4 regions of the Pseudoalteromonas sp. T1lg76 genome follow, and region 4 is predicted to be linked to each of the others. Evidence: predicted binding sites of a transcription regulator. Region 4 holds the regulator's gene; each other region holds the start of a gene.
What was found. The regulator sigma-54, encoded in region 4, starts transcription at its own class of promoters, with help from an activator protein. The targets are predictions, from matches to a motif close to GTTGGCACGNNNNTNGNNT.
Positions count from the first base shown of each region.

Region 1: C2M35_RS14290 (nitric-oxide reductase large subunit) is a predicted target of sigma-54. The motif match lies at 1,827-1,845, and genes of this name have one in related genera.
Region 2: glnA (glutamate--ammonia ligase) is a predicted target of sigma-54. The motif match lies at 2,081-2,099, and genes of this name have one in related genera.
Region 3: C2M35_RS02410 (P-II family nitrogen regulator) is a predicted target of sigma-54. The motif match lies at 1,492-1,510, and genes of this name have one in related genera.

Region 1 is NZ_PQCE01000041.1:16,566-19,779, forward strand. Features, by position in the region: gene C2M35_RS14280 (NnrS family protein) at 1-1,213, opposite strand, end outside; gene C2M35_RS14285 (Rrf2 family transcriptional regulator) at 1,234-1,686, opposite strand; gene C2M35_RS14290 (nitric-oxide reductase large subunit) at 1,931-3,214, shown strand, end outside.
Region 2 is NZ_PQCE01000041.1:11,265-14,478, forward strand. Features, by position in the region: gene C2M35_RS14260 (DUF4124 domain-containing protein) at 1-454, opposite strand, end outside; gene glnA (glutamate--ammonia ligase) at 617-2,023, opposite strand; gene typA (translational GTPase TypA) at 2,510-3,214, shown strand, end outside.
Region 3 is NZ_PQCE01000006.1:82,068-85,281, forward strand. Features, by position in the region: gene C2M35_RS02405 (ammonium transporter) at 1-1,094, opposite strand, end outside; gene C2M35_RS02410 (P-II family nitrogen regulator) at 1,106-1,444, opposite strand; gene C2M35_RS02415 (dTDP-4-dehydrorhamnose reductase family protein) at 1,843-2,727, shown strand; gene C2M35_RS02420 (S10 family peptidase) at 2,788-3,214, shown strand, end outside.
Region 4 is NZ_PQCE01000034.1:82,183-85,396, reverse strand. Features, by position in the region: gene lptB (LPS export ABC transporter ATP-binding protein) at 1-471, shown strand, start outside; gene C2M35_RS12830 (RNA polymerase factor sigma-54) at 495-1,985, shown strand; gene hpf (ribosome hibernation promoting factor) at 2,011-2,298, shown strand; gene ptsN (PTS IIA-like nitrogen regulatory protein PtsN) at 2,300-2,746, shown strand; gene rapZ (RNase adapter RapZ) at 2,866-3,214, shown strand, end outside.

The DNA of each region.
Region 1 (3,214 bases), on a different contig from region 4:
CATCGCGGCCATCCACGCGGGGCTTAAATACCACGGGGGCATAGGCGATGATATAAATCAGGTAGGCAAGGGTCCACAAGAGTGCAGACACCAAGATCAGGCTTTGATACTGGTCACTCACCAGGGGCGCAAACACCCGGATCACAAAGGCGCTAAACAGGGCGATAAAGGCGCTATTGATCACCCAGCCTACCTTGATCATGCGTCCGGTATGACCGAGACACACCCGAGATATCATAGCCAATATCATTAATCCCATGCCGCCAACGGTAATGGCATGATAGGCCAAGGAAGGGTTGCTTAATACTTCCATTCTCATCAGCCCCAGCATCAACAGGCCAATACAAATGGCCCAGTAGCTGAGATGCAGCGGCCATACTAAGGCGGTCCCAAAGGTAACCCAGATGCGCCAGCGCCAGGCGCGCGCAAAGTTAATCAAGGCCGCAGCGATAAAGGCCATAGCTTGCAGTGCAATACCTTGTTCGCTGTTGACCAGGGTCAGCAAAGCGCACACCAATACCGAGATGATAGAGGCCTTATCCAGCCACAGGATATTGTCTACTTTTGGAGTTTGTGTGCCATTAGCGGTAAACATGGGGAATACCCGACCACCGATAATTACCATTACCAAGGCCACCATTAACACCATGGTATGGCTGAGGGTAATAAAGTTAAGCGCTACCCACTGAAGCTGGGATAAGTGCATTAACAGGTTAAGAGCCGCCATCATTAGTAACAGGGGCACAAAAAACAGGTTGCGCACTAGCTGAGCCTTGATAATGGGTAAGGCAAAACACAGTGCCGCGGCGGGTAGAAAGGCGATATCCACGGCAATCACTAGGGCACTGGGAACCCATGAACCGGGCAGGGCCATCAGTATTCGCGCACTTAACCAGAGTAACACCAGGGCTGCCAAGGGCTTGCCCTTAATGCTGGGCACTCCGGTCCAATTCTGCACCGCGGTCAATAAAAAGCCCGACATAATGGCCACGGCAAAGCCAAACAGCATTTCATGGGTATGCCAGAAATAGCCGCCGCCATAAGGTGAAAACGCTAGGTGACCCGTATAGGTAAGGCTCCAGGTGATTATGCTGAGCATGCCAAACAGGGCGCCAAGCCAAAATAGAGGTCGAAACGCTAAGCGCATAAAGGCCCAACCACGGGCCTTTTCATCGGGTTCTGCAATTTGTCCACTGGGTAGTAACACGGCCATGACATCCTCTCTTTGTTATCTCAAAATTTAGATGGTTCGCTTATCTGTAGTAACTGTTTGAGCTCTGAATCCGTGTTCGAATTCACCAAATCGGCCAGGGTGAAATTATCTAAATGGGCAAAAAAACACTCCATGGCCTGCGCCAAAATCCCCTTAAGCTGGCAGGCGGGAGAGATCACGCAGTGATTATCTGCACCAAAACACTCTACCAGGGTCGAGTCCTGCTCATGCAGGCGCACCAGTTCGCCTATATTGATTTGCGCCGGCTCGCGGCTTAGGCGAATACCGCCATTTTTACCTCGGGTGGCAGTGAGGTAATCCTTATTACTCAGCACCTGTACCACCTTCATCAGGTGGTTTTTGGAGATCTGATACTTATCGGCCACCGCCTGTATGGTGACCGTCTCGTCCTGATGCAAGGCTGCATAGATCAGGGTGCGCAGCGAATAATCGGTAAAGCGGGTGATATTCATTAACGAAAGACCTTAGCGTCAAAGCGCCTTTGATGATATTTAAACATGTATTTATTTTACATCTTTGGTTGTAATGTGTAAACTTCCTTAAGATTCATTTTGAATGCATGTTATTGAGGTTCCGTTGGAAGCTTATCTGAGTTGGCCCGTCGACCCTATACCCAGGGTTGCAGCTCTTTTATTCGCTAACCGAATTAACTTTGAAAACAAGACCTTATTCACTAGGGTTTAAGGAAGAAAGACGATGAGAGAATATAAAAAACTGTGGTGGACGCTGCTTGGGGTGCTCGCCGTTACTTTCGCCATTCTCGGCTATTTTGGTCGTGAGGTTTATCGTGTTGCGCCGCCTATTGCCGAGCAGTTTGTTAGTCAGGATGGTCAGGTTTACACCTCTAAGGATGCGATTTTAGATGGGCAGACGGCCTGGCAGTCGGTTGGGGGGATGCAACTCGGCTCAATTTGGGGGCATGGTGCCTATCAGGCGCCAGATTGGACCGCCGATTGGCTGCATCGTGAACTCGTCCAGTGGCTGGATATTGCTGCTCAAGAGGCGCATGGAGTAAGCTTTGATGACCTGTCTGAAGAGCTACAACAGCCTTTACTCTGGGCACTTAAAAAAGAGTACAGGACCAATACCTATGATCAAAATACGGGTACGGTCACTCTGTCTTCCCGTCGCCTGGCTGCCATTGAGCAAACGGCGGCTTATTACCATGCGCTGTTCGGTGGCGACCCGTTATTACAGCAAACCCGTAAACATTATGCGATGAAAGAAAACACTTTGCCCAGTGCAGAGCGTCGCGAAAAACTCACCGAGTTCTTCTTTTGGACGGCTTGGGCTGCGGCCACAGAGCGCCCCGATGGTTCGTCTACTTATACCAATAACTGGCCTCATGAGCCGCTGATCGATAATGAACCCACTGCGGAAAACCTGGTGTGGTCGATTGTTAGCGTTATCTTGCTGATCGCCGGTGTTGGTGCGCTCGTTTGGGCCTGGTCCTTCCTGCATAAAGATGAAGAAGCACCGACTCCGCCTAAGCAAGACCCCATAGCATCATTTTCCCTAACAGCATCGCAAAAAGCTTTGGGTAAGTATCTATTTCTGGTGGTGTCCTTATTTACTTTCCAGGTCTTACTGGGTGGCTTTACGGCGCACTACACGGTCGAAGGGCAGGGCTTTTATGGCATTGAAACATCACAATGGTTCCCATACAGCCTAGTGCGTACATGGCATATTCAAGCAGCACTGTTTTGGATAGCAACCGGGTTTTTGGCTGCCGGTCTTTTCCTCGCTCCCATTATCAATGGTGGGCGTGACCCCAAATACCAAAAGCTGGGGGTAGATATCTTATTCTGGGCCTTAGTGGTCGTTGTCGTTGGCTCATTTGTTGGTAACTACCTGGCTATCGCACAAATTATGCCTGCGCATTTAAACTTCTGGTTAGGGCATCAGGGTTATGAGTTTGTTGATCTGGGCCGCTTATGGCAGATAGGTAAATTTACCGGCATAGTCTTTTGGCTGGTACTG
Region 2 (3,214 bases), on a different contig from region 4:
TGAGTAGTTTTAAAACCAGGCTGTGCTCGCCGCGATCAATATCGCGCAGGGCAAACAGGCTGGAGCTTTGTGGTTCGCCATAGGCTTGGCCGTCCATAAACAGCTGTACGCTATGTCCTTGTAAAAATCTTGGTTTCACCTGCCCACTGATATGCACTGAGCCGGTGTTATCGCGAATGGTTTCTTCTTGCGTCGGTGAGGTGATAGTTATGCTAAATTTGACTTGCTCCAGTTCATCATCGACTTCATCGAGAACACTGGTGTCGATGCTGGGCATATTCATTACCGGAGCGTTAAGGGTGACTTTTTCTGCTCCCTTGCGCGGGGTGTCAGAAAATACCAATACGCCATTCTCATCCTTGTACACGTAGATGTCTTTGCTCGGTGCGGCCCATGCTGTACTAAAAATAGTTAGCAGCACGACCATACTTAAAATATACAGCCTTGTGTTCACGTGAAATCCTATTTATGGTTGTTATTCTTATAGTTAGCAAAATAAGCCAAGTTACTGGCTAGGTATTAACTTTAGTCCAAAGGTTGTATTTTTTCCATAAAAAAAGCCCGCAGAGCAGGCTTTGAGAACACACATGATATAACTAAATTGTCATTATCTGTTTTATACGCTGTAGTACATTTCGAACTCAACTGGGTGAGTTGTCATGTTTAGCTTTTCAACTTCTTTGGCCTTCAGCGCGATATAAGCGTCGATTAGGTCATTAGTGAATACGCCACCTTGAGTTAAGAACTCACGGTCTGCATCAAGACAAGCAAGGGCTTCGTCTAGTGAAGAAGCAACAGTTGGGATTTCAGCCGCTTCTTCCGCAGGTAGGTCATATAGATCCTTGTCCATGGCATCGCCAGGGTGGATCTTGTTCTTAATGCCGTCAAGACCAGCCATAAGCTGAGCTGCAAACGCTAGGTATGGGTTAGCCGCAGGGTCAGGGAAGCGTACTTCGATACGACGACCTTTCTCTGAAGGAACCACTGGAATACGGATTGATGCAGAGCGGTTACGTGCCGAGTAAGCAAGCATTACCGGTGCTTCGAAGCCAGGAACTAGACGCTTGTAAGAGTTAGTTGCCGGGTTGGTGAAGGCATTGATCGCTTTAGCGTGCTTGATGATACCACCAATGTAGTAAAGCGCGTCTTCTGAAAGACCGCCGTACTTGTCACCAGCGAAAAGGTTCTTGCCATCTTTAGCTAGTGATTGGTGACAGTGCATACCTGAGCCGTTGTCGCCAACTAGAGGCTTAGGCATAAAGGTAGCCGTTTTACCATAAAGGTGAGCCATGTTGTGGATAACATACTTCATCTCTTGGATTTCATCTGCTTTGGTAACCATGGTATTAAAGCGAGTGGCAATCTCGTTTTGACCGGCAGTGGCTACTTCGTGGTGGTGTGCTTCTACTACATGGCCTAGCTCTTCTAGTACCAAGCAGGTTGCACTACGCCAATCCTGTGATGAATCAACAGGCGCAACCGGGAAGTAACCGCCTTTTACGCCAGGACGGTGGCCAGTGTTACCGCCTTCATAGTCGCGGTCTGAGTTCCAAGACGCTTCTTCGGCATCGATCTTGTACATAGAACCAGACATATCGGTTTTGTACTTAACATCGTCAAATAGGAAGAACTCAGGCTCTGGACCGAATAGAACTGTGTCGGCGATACCAGTAGAGCGCATGTACTCTTCGGCGCGCTTAGCAACAGAGCGAGGATCACGCTCATAACCTTGTAGTGTTGAAGGCTCAACTACGTCACAACGTACAATCAGTGTGGTTTCTTCAGCAAACGGGTCAAGCTTGGCGCTGTTTACGTCTGGTAGAAGTACCATGTCAGATTCATTAATGCCTTTCCAGCCAGCGATTGAAGAACCATCGAACATCTTACCTTCTTCGAAGAAGTCTTCGTTTGCTTGGTGATGTGGGATAGAAAGGTGCTGCTCTTTACCCTTGGTATCGGTAAAGCGTAAATCTACGAACTTAACGTCATTTTCTTTAATAAAAGTTAAAACCGTATGTGACATGTGTCCTCCAACTAGGAATATTTTGTGTGCTGCATGTTACTGCAATTGTGCACTCATAAGCTTAAATCGTGCCAACTATTTAAATGTATGTTTGTAAAGGGTTTTAATTAAACGTGTTATTTCAACAAAGCTATTATGCACCCTTTTGGTGCGCACCTGCATTGCTTTGGTGCATTTGTTTTGCCCTTTTTTAAGCCATGGTTTACGGCTCGCTCAAGGCTTGCTTTAGATTAAAGCGCTTACCTTGTGCAAGGTGCAATAGGTTAGCTGAAAAATACCTGCTAAGATTTTTCTGTGGTTGATTTTTATCCACACTAACGGTGCGTTATGACAATTAGGTCACAGTCACAGAAAAATAATGTTGGATAAACTTTCATCTAGTGACGTTATAAGGGATAATACGCGCCCTTTTAAACCCAACGCAGGTAGTTGTTTGCCGAGCGTGGATCCTCTAGGAACAATGAGGCTTGCCTCTTAAGTAGATATATGAGCATCGAAAAGTTAAGAAATATCGCGATCATCGCGCACGTTGACCATGGTAAAACGACTCTGGTTGATAAATTGCTTGAGCAATCGGGCACACTGCAAACTCGCGGTGGTAACGAAGAGCGAGTGATGGATTCTAACGACATTGAAAAAGAGCGTGGAATTACCATCTTAGCTAAAAATACGGCAATCAACTGGAACGATTACCACATCAACATCGTAGATACTCCAGGACACGCCGATTTCGGTGGTGAAGTAGAGCGCGTTCTATCGATGGCTGATTCAGTACTTCTTCTTGTAGATGCTCAAGAAGGTCCTATGCCGCAAACGCGTTTCGTTACGCAAAAGGCATTCGCACAGGGTTTGAAGCCAATCGTTGTTATCAACAAAATCGACAAGCCAGGTGCTCGTCCTGATTGGGTTATGGACCAAGTATTCGATCTATTCGATAACCTGGGTGCAACTGACGAACAGCTAGACTTCAAAGTAATCTACGCGTCAGCTATCAACGGTTGGGCAACATTAGATTTAGATGAGCCTTCAGACAACATGGAACCTATGTTCCAAGCGATCGTTAACGAAGTTGAAGCGCCGGATGCCGATCCTGAAGGTCCATTGCAGATGCAGATCTCTCAGCTTGATTACAACTCATACGTAGGCGTAATCGGTGTTGGTCGTATCAAGCGCGGTACCGTTAAAGTGAAC
Region 3 (3,214 bases), on a different contig from region 4:
GCGACAAAGACAAAGCCAAAGATACATAAGATACCGATAAACTGAGTCGTGTAACTGGCCTCACTATTAGACAGAGGCACCAGCATCAGGCCAAGCGCTCCGCACACGCCGTGCACCGAAATAGCCCCCACGGGATCGTCGATATGCATCTTATCCAAAACCACAATACTGAAGACCACCACCATGCCACCTATGGCACCAAGCAAGAGCGCCAACAAGGGTGATGGCGACGCCGGATCCGCGGTGATCACCACCAAACCCGCCAGTGCACCATTGAGCACCATGGTCAAATCTGCCTTGCCCCAGTAGGTTTTACATACCAGTAGGGAAGCAATGGCACCGGCCGCCGCAGCAGCATTGGTGTTAAGCATGATTTTGCCCACCGCGGTAGCATTTTCCGCATCACTGATAAGCAGTTGCGAGCCACCGTTAAAACCAAACCAGCCCATCCATAGGATAAAGGTACCCAAGGTCGCAAGCGGCAGGTTAGAACCGGGAATCGGATAGATTTCACCATGCTTGCCATATTTGCCACGACGCGCCCCCAGCAGCAAGACCCCAGCCAAGGCTGCAGCGGCACCGGCGCCATGTACTATGCCCGAACCGGCAAAGTCGACAAAACCCATGGTCGACAGAAAACCGCCACCCCAGGTCCAGTAGCCCTCAATGGGATATAGCAGGCCGGTCATGACCACACAAAAGATCAAAAAAGCCCAGAGTTTCATGCGCTCGGCTACGGCGCCGGAGACAATGGACATGGCCGTAGCCACAAAAACCACTTGGAAGAAGAAATCAGACTCCAGCGCATGATCGGCGTCACTGGCCTGAGTGCCAATCAAGGAGCCAAAGCTGGGCACAAAACCGCCCTCGCTGTTACCCACATACATGATGTTGTAACCAACCAGCAAAAACATGGTACAGGCAATGGCATAAAGGGCGACGTTCTTGGTCAGGATCTCTGTGGTGTTCTTCGAACGCACCAAGCCGGCTTCCAGCATGGCAAAGCCCGCCGCCATCCACATAACCAGCACGCCGGAGATCAAAAAGTAAAAGGTGTTCAATGAGAATTGTAATTCAACTATGGTGTTTTCCATGACTGCGCCCCCTAAATCGCTTCTTCATCAAGCTCACCCGTTCGGATGCGCACGATTTGCTCAAGATCGAAAACAAATATCTTGCCGTCGCCTATTTTGCCGCTGTTGGCAACCCGGGTGATCAGCTCTACTACTCGCTCCACATTGTCGCTACGCGTGGCAATCTCGATTTTAATTTTGGGAATAAAGTCCACCCTATACTCGGCACCTCGGTAGAGTTCGGTATGCCCGCGCTGGCGGCCAAAGCCCTTAACATCCACTACCGTCATTCCCTCTATTCCCTGCTCTGCTAACGCTTCTCGCACTTCATCGAGCTTAAATGGCTTGATGATGGCACTGATCATTTTCATATGGCCCCCTCGTAGGCAATTCGGTTTATTATTCTTCCATCAGATAAAATCAATCTTTGTGCCAAAATATTTTCTCTTTAATTAACAAAAAGATAACTTTTGATGCGCACAAAAAACGCACCAACTTGGTGCGTTAAAAGGGGGTTTTTGCCAAAGCTGTGCAAGGCACAAGGCCACAGCCCGTTTACTATGAAGCAATGAGAATAAGCATGGCTGCTTTTCCTGCCTCAAACGCCGGCAGCAACACACCATAGGCTTGAGCGCCGCCAACCGCGAGTCAGCTTAACTAGTTAACTTTCAACGTAAACATACGCATTTTTAGACCATAATGGACACTTTGACTTTACCCTTCACCACAGTTAGGCTGCCGCTTTCCCCTGCCGTTAGAGAGCAAAGTTATGGCTAAAATCATCGTCTCCGGTGCCACCGGGCTGCTGGGCCGTGCCCTTTTTACGCACCTAACCCCCACTCATCAGGTAACAGGTTTGGGTTTTTCCCGCGCACAGGCACCCATAGTCAAAGTAGATCTGTTTGATAAAGAGGCCATCAGCACCCTGTTCGCAACGCATCAACCGGACTTTTTTATTCACAGCGCCGCCGAGCGCAATCCGGACAAGTTCGATAATGACCCCGAGCAGAGCATCCAATTTAACTGCGCGGTCACCGAGCATATTGCCAAGTGCTGTGAGCAGTTCAATTGCAAGCTGATTTTTATTAGCACCGATTATGTCTTCGATGGCTGCAACCCGCCCTATGCTGAGGACGCCGAGGTAAACCCGTTAAATCTTTACGGCCAATCCAAGGCGCGCAGCGAAGCCTTATTGCAAGCGCACTACCCGAGCGCGGCCATTATTCGCATTCCCGTGCTCTACGGTGAAGTTGGTTATCTCGGTGAGTCGGCGGTAACCGTCATTGCCGAGCAACTGCAAAACGGCGTCACCCACTTCGATAATGAATGTCAGCGCTTTCCCACCGACACCGCAGATATCGCCAATGCCTTGGCTGGCGCCATAACCACCTTGGGCTCTGAGCTAGAAGGGATCTATCACCTCAGTGCCCAGGAGCGCTTAACCAAGCTGGATATGGCCAAAGCCATGGCGCCGCTTTTGGACCTGGACGCAAACACCTTGAGCCCAGCCCCCGTAGCAGCCGCTAACAATGCCGCCACGCGCCCCTTGAATTGCGCCCTTAAAGACACGCGACTTGCCTTACATGGAATTGAAATAAACAACGATTTTGCTAAGCGCATCGCCGAGGTGCTAACGCCCCACTTATCGCAATAACTTGTAGTTTCCAATGCAAGCTCCTTTAATGGAGCGAAAAGAAAAACCAAAAGGTAAATCATGTTTGCAACCCATCTAAAAGCCGTGGCCCTGTCTTTGGCCGTGGTGATCGCCCCATCGGCGCTGGCCGAGGTAGACCAACATAATGCCGCGGCTCATGGTCGCCAAATCGATATCGACAGCAAGGTCATTACCGAGCATAAGGCCCGCATTAACGGCGAGCGCATTTCTTATAGTGCCGAAACCGGCACTCAGCCGGTATGGAATGACAACGGCGATGCAGTCGCCACCTTGCACTATACCTACTACAAGCGCGTCGGTGTGGATAACGATACCAAGCGCCCGCTGTTGATTTCATTTAACGGCGGCCCGGGCTCTGCCTCGGTCTGGATGCACCTGGCCTACACCGGCCCCAAGGTGCTAAAAATCGACGATGAAGGTTACCCGGTACAGCCTTATGGCGTAAAAGAGAACCCTTATTCGGTAC
Region 4 (3,214 bases):
GAGTCTTCTATTTTCCGTAAATTAACCGTCTATCAGAACCTGATGGCTATTTTGGAAACCCGTAAGGACCTGGATAAAAGCGGCCGTGAAAGCGAGCTCGAAGGTCTGCTGGACGAATTTAATATTCAGCATATTCGTGAGTCATTAGGCATGGCCCTGTCCGGCGGCGAACGCCGTCGTGTGGAGATTGCCCGCGCCCTCGCCGCTAACCCGAAATTTATTCTGCTCGACGAACCTTTTGCTGGTGTTGACCCTATTTCGGTGCTAGATATTAAGAAAATCATTGAACACCTCCGCAACCGTGGTATTGGCGTTCTTATTACCGATCACAATGTGCGCGAAACATTAGATGTATGTGAAACTGCCTATATCGTCTCCCATGGCGAGCTAATCGCATCAGGAACTCCCCAACAGGTATTAGCAGATCAAACAGTACGCGATGTGTATTTAGGTGAGCAGTTTAGACTTTAATCACAAAAGGATTGTTAGAGTACATGAGGCAATCATTACAGCTGCGTCTAGGCCAGCAATTAACAATGACCCCACAATTGCAGCAGGCTATCCGCCTGTTGCAGCTCAGTACTTTGGATCTCCAACAAGAAATTCAAGAAGCGCTTGATGCCAACCCCTTGCTCGAAATCGAAGAAGAGCATTACGGCGATAGTGACCTGCCACGCGATAAAAATTCGGCGGCCGACAGCGATAGCGACATTCAAAGCAATAACAGCACAAGCAATCAGGACGAAGTTGAAAGCAGCGACGCCCTTAACAATGACTCGATCAGCGATGAGCTGCCCATGGATGTATCCTGGGACGAGTACATCAGTGCCGCCCCGGTTGCATCTGGGCCCATGCCCGATGACGAGTCTATTTACCAAGGCGAAACCACAGAAACCTTGCACGATTACCTGATGTGGCAATTACGCCTCACCCCGTTTAGCGCCATAGATGAAGCCATTGCTACCGCGATTATCGAAGCCATCGACGACAACGGCTTACTTACCGTTAGCACCGAGGACTTGCTCGAAAGCATCAACCATGATGAGCTGGAAGAAGAGATTGAACTCGACGAAATAGAGGCCGTTCTTAAGCGAGTTCAAATGTTTGATCCCATTGGTATTGGCGCCCGCTCACTACAAGAGTGCTTGTTGATCCAGCTCAAGCAATTTTCGCCTCAAACCCCTTGGCTTAACGAGACGAAAGAGGTAGTTTGTAATTATATTGATTTGCTTGGTAACCGTGACTACCGCACCTTAATGAAAAAGACTAAGCTTAAAGAAGCCCAGTTGAAAGAGGTGATGACACTGATACACAGCCTGAATCCCAAGCCCGCCGCGACCATAGTGCGCGAAGAGTCGGAGTATGTGATCCCGGATGTATCGGTGAAGAAGGTCAAGGGTCGCTGGAAGGTGGAATTAAACCCCGACAGCATGCCGAAGATACGTGTCAACGATCACTACGCATCCCTGGGTCGCAACTGCAAATCACAAAGTGACAGCCAATTTATTCGCTCTCACTTGCAAGAGGCAAAATGGTTTATAAAGAGCCTGGAGCAACGCAATGACACCTTACTTAAAGTAACTAATTGCATTGTTCAGCAACAACAGGCATTCTTTGAACATGGCGAAGAAGCAATGAAGCCAATGGTCCTTAACGACGTTGCAGAAATGGTGGAAATGCACGAGTCAACAATCTCTCGTGTTACCACACAAAAATACATGCACACGCCACGTGGGATCTTTGAGTTAAAGTACTTTTTCTCCAGCCATGTGAATACCGAGAATGGAGGTGAATGCTCATCCACAGCGATTAGAGCATTGATCAAAAAGCTAGTAGCCGCGGAAAATCCTGTAAAACCGTTAAGCGATAGCAAGATTACCGACATACTAGCAGAGCAAGGAATCAAAGTGGCTCGACGAACGATTGCAAAATATCGTGAATCGTTGGCCATACCACCGTCAAATCAACGTAAAAGCTTGATATAGACGTTAGACAAGAAGGAAAATGCTTATGCAATTAAATCTTACCGGTCGTCATGTAGAAATCACAGACTCTCTTCGCAACTATGTAAATAGTAAATTTGCCAAATTAGAGCGTCACTTTGACCACATTAATAATGTGCATGTTATTCTTGATATCGAGAAACTCACACAAAAAGCAGAAGCAACACTTCATGTAAACGGCGGCGAACTGTTTGCCACCGCAGAGCATCAGGATATGTACGCGGCGATCGATGGCTTAATTGACAAATTAGACCGCCAGGTAATCAAACATAAAGAGAAATTGTCTCGTCATTAAAATGAGCTTAGATTTACTTTTTTCCAAGGACTGCAGCAAGGCTGCGGTCCTTTTTAATAGCAAAAAAAGAATGTTGGAATACCTCTCTCAGGTAGCACACCAACATATCCCCCACCTCAGTGAGCAAGCTATACTGGATTCCCTTCTGGCTCGTGAAAAGCTTGGCAGCACTGGCATAGGGAAAGGGGTTGCCATTCCACACGGTCGCCTTGAAGGCATAGAGAATACCCTGGCCATTATCGTCACCAACCGTGAAGCCATCAATTTTGACGCCATCGACAATCGCCCCGTTGATATTTTTGTGGCGCTGCTTGTACCAGGCGATCAATGCGATCAACATCTCAAGACCTTGGCGAAAATTGCTGATAAACTTAAAGATAAACAATTCTGTAAGCAGCTAAGATCGGTCACCAGTGACCAGGAACTGTACCAGTTAATGGTTGCCTAGGGCACCACATGGGAAGTTCGATTGAAAAATTCGACTGAAAAGTGCGACTGAGAAGTTCGATTGATAAGTTCGAGTGTTTAACTTTAATGCCAGCATATGGCTCGGCAAGGGGTGGATAAATGGATTTGATTATTGTCAGTGGGCGCTCCGGTTCCGGTAAATCCGTCGCCCTGCATGTACTTGAAGATCTCGGCTACTATTGTGTCGATAATATCCCGGTCAACCTATTGCCCGCCCTGGTGCGCAGCGTTTCCGACAATTACGATAAAATTGCCGTCAGCATAGACGTTCGTAACCTTCCCAAAGAAGAACAAGAATTCAGCGATATCTTAGGTTACCTACCAGAATTTTCACAACCGACACTGTTTTACCTCGACAGTGACGAGCAGACCCTGATCAAACGCTTTTCAGAAACCCGACGCCTGCACCCGCTGTCGATGCAAAACCTGCCTCTAGACTTGGCCATCC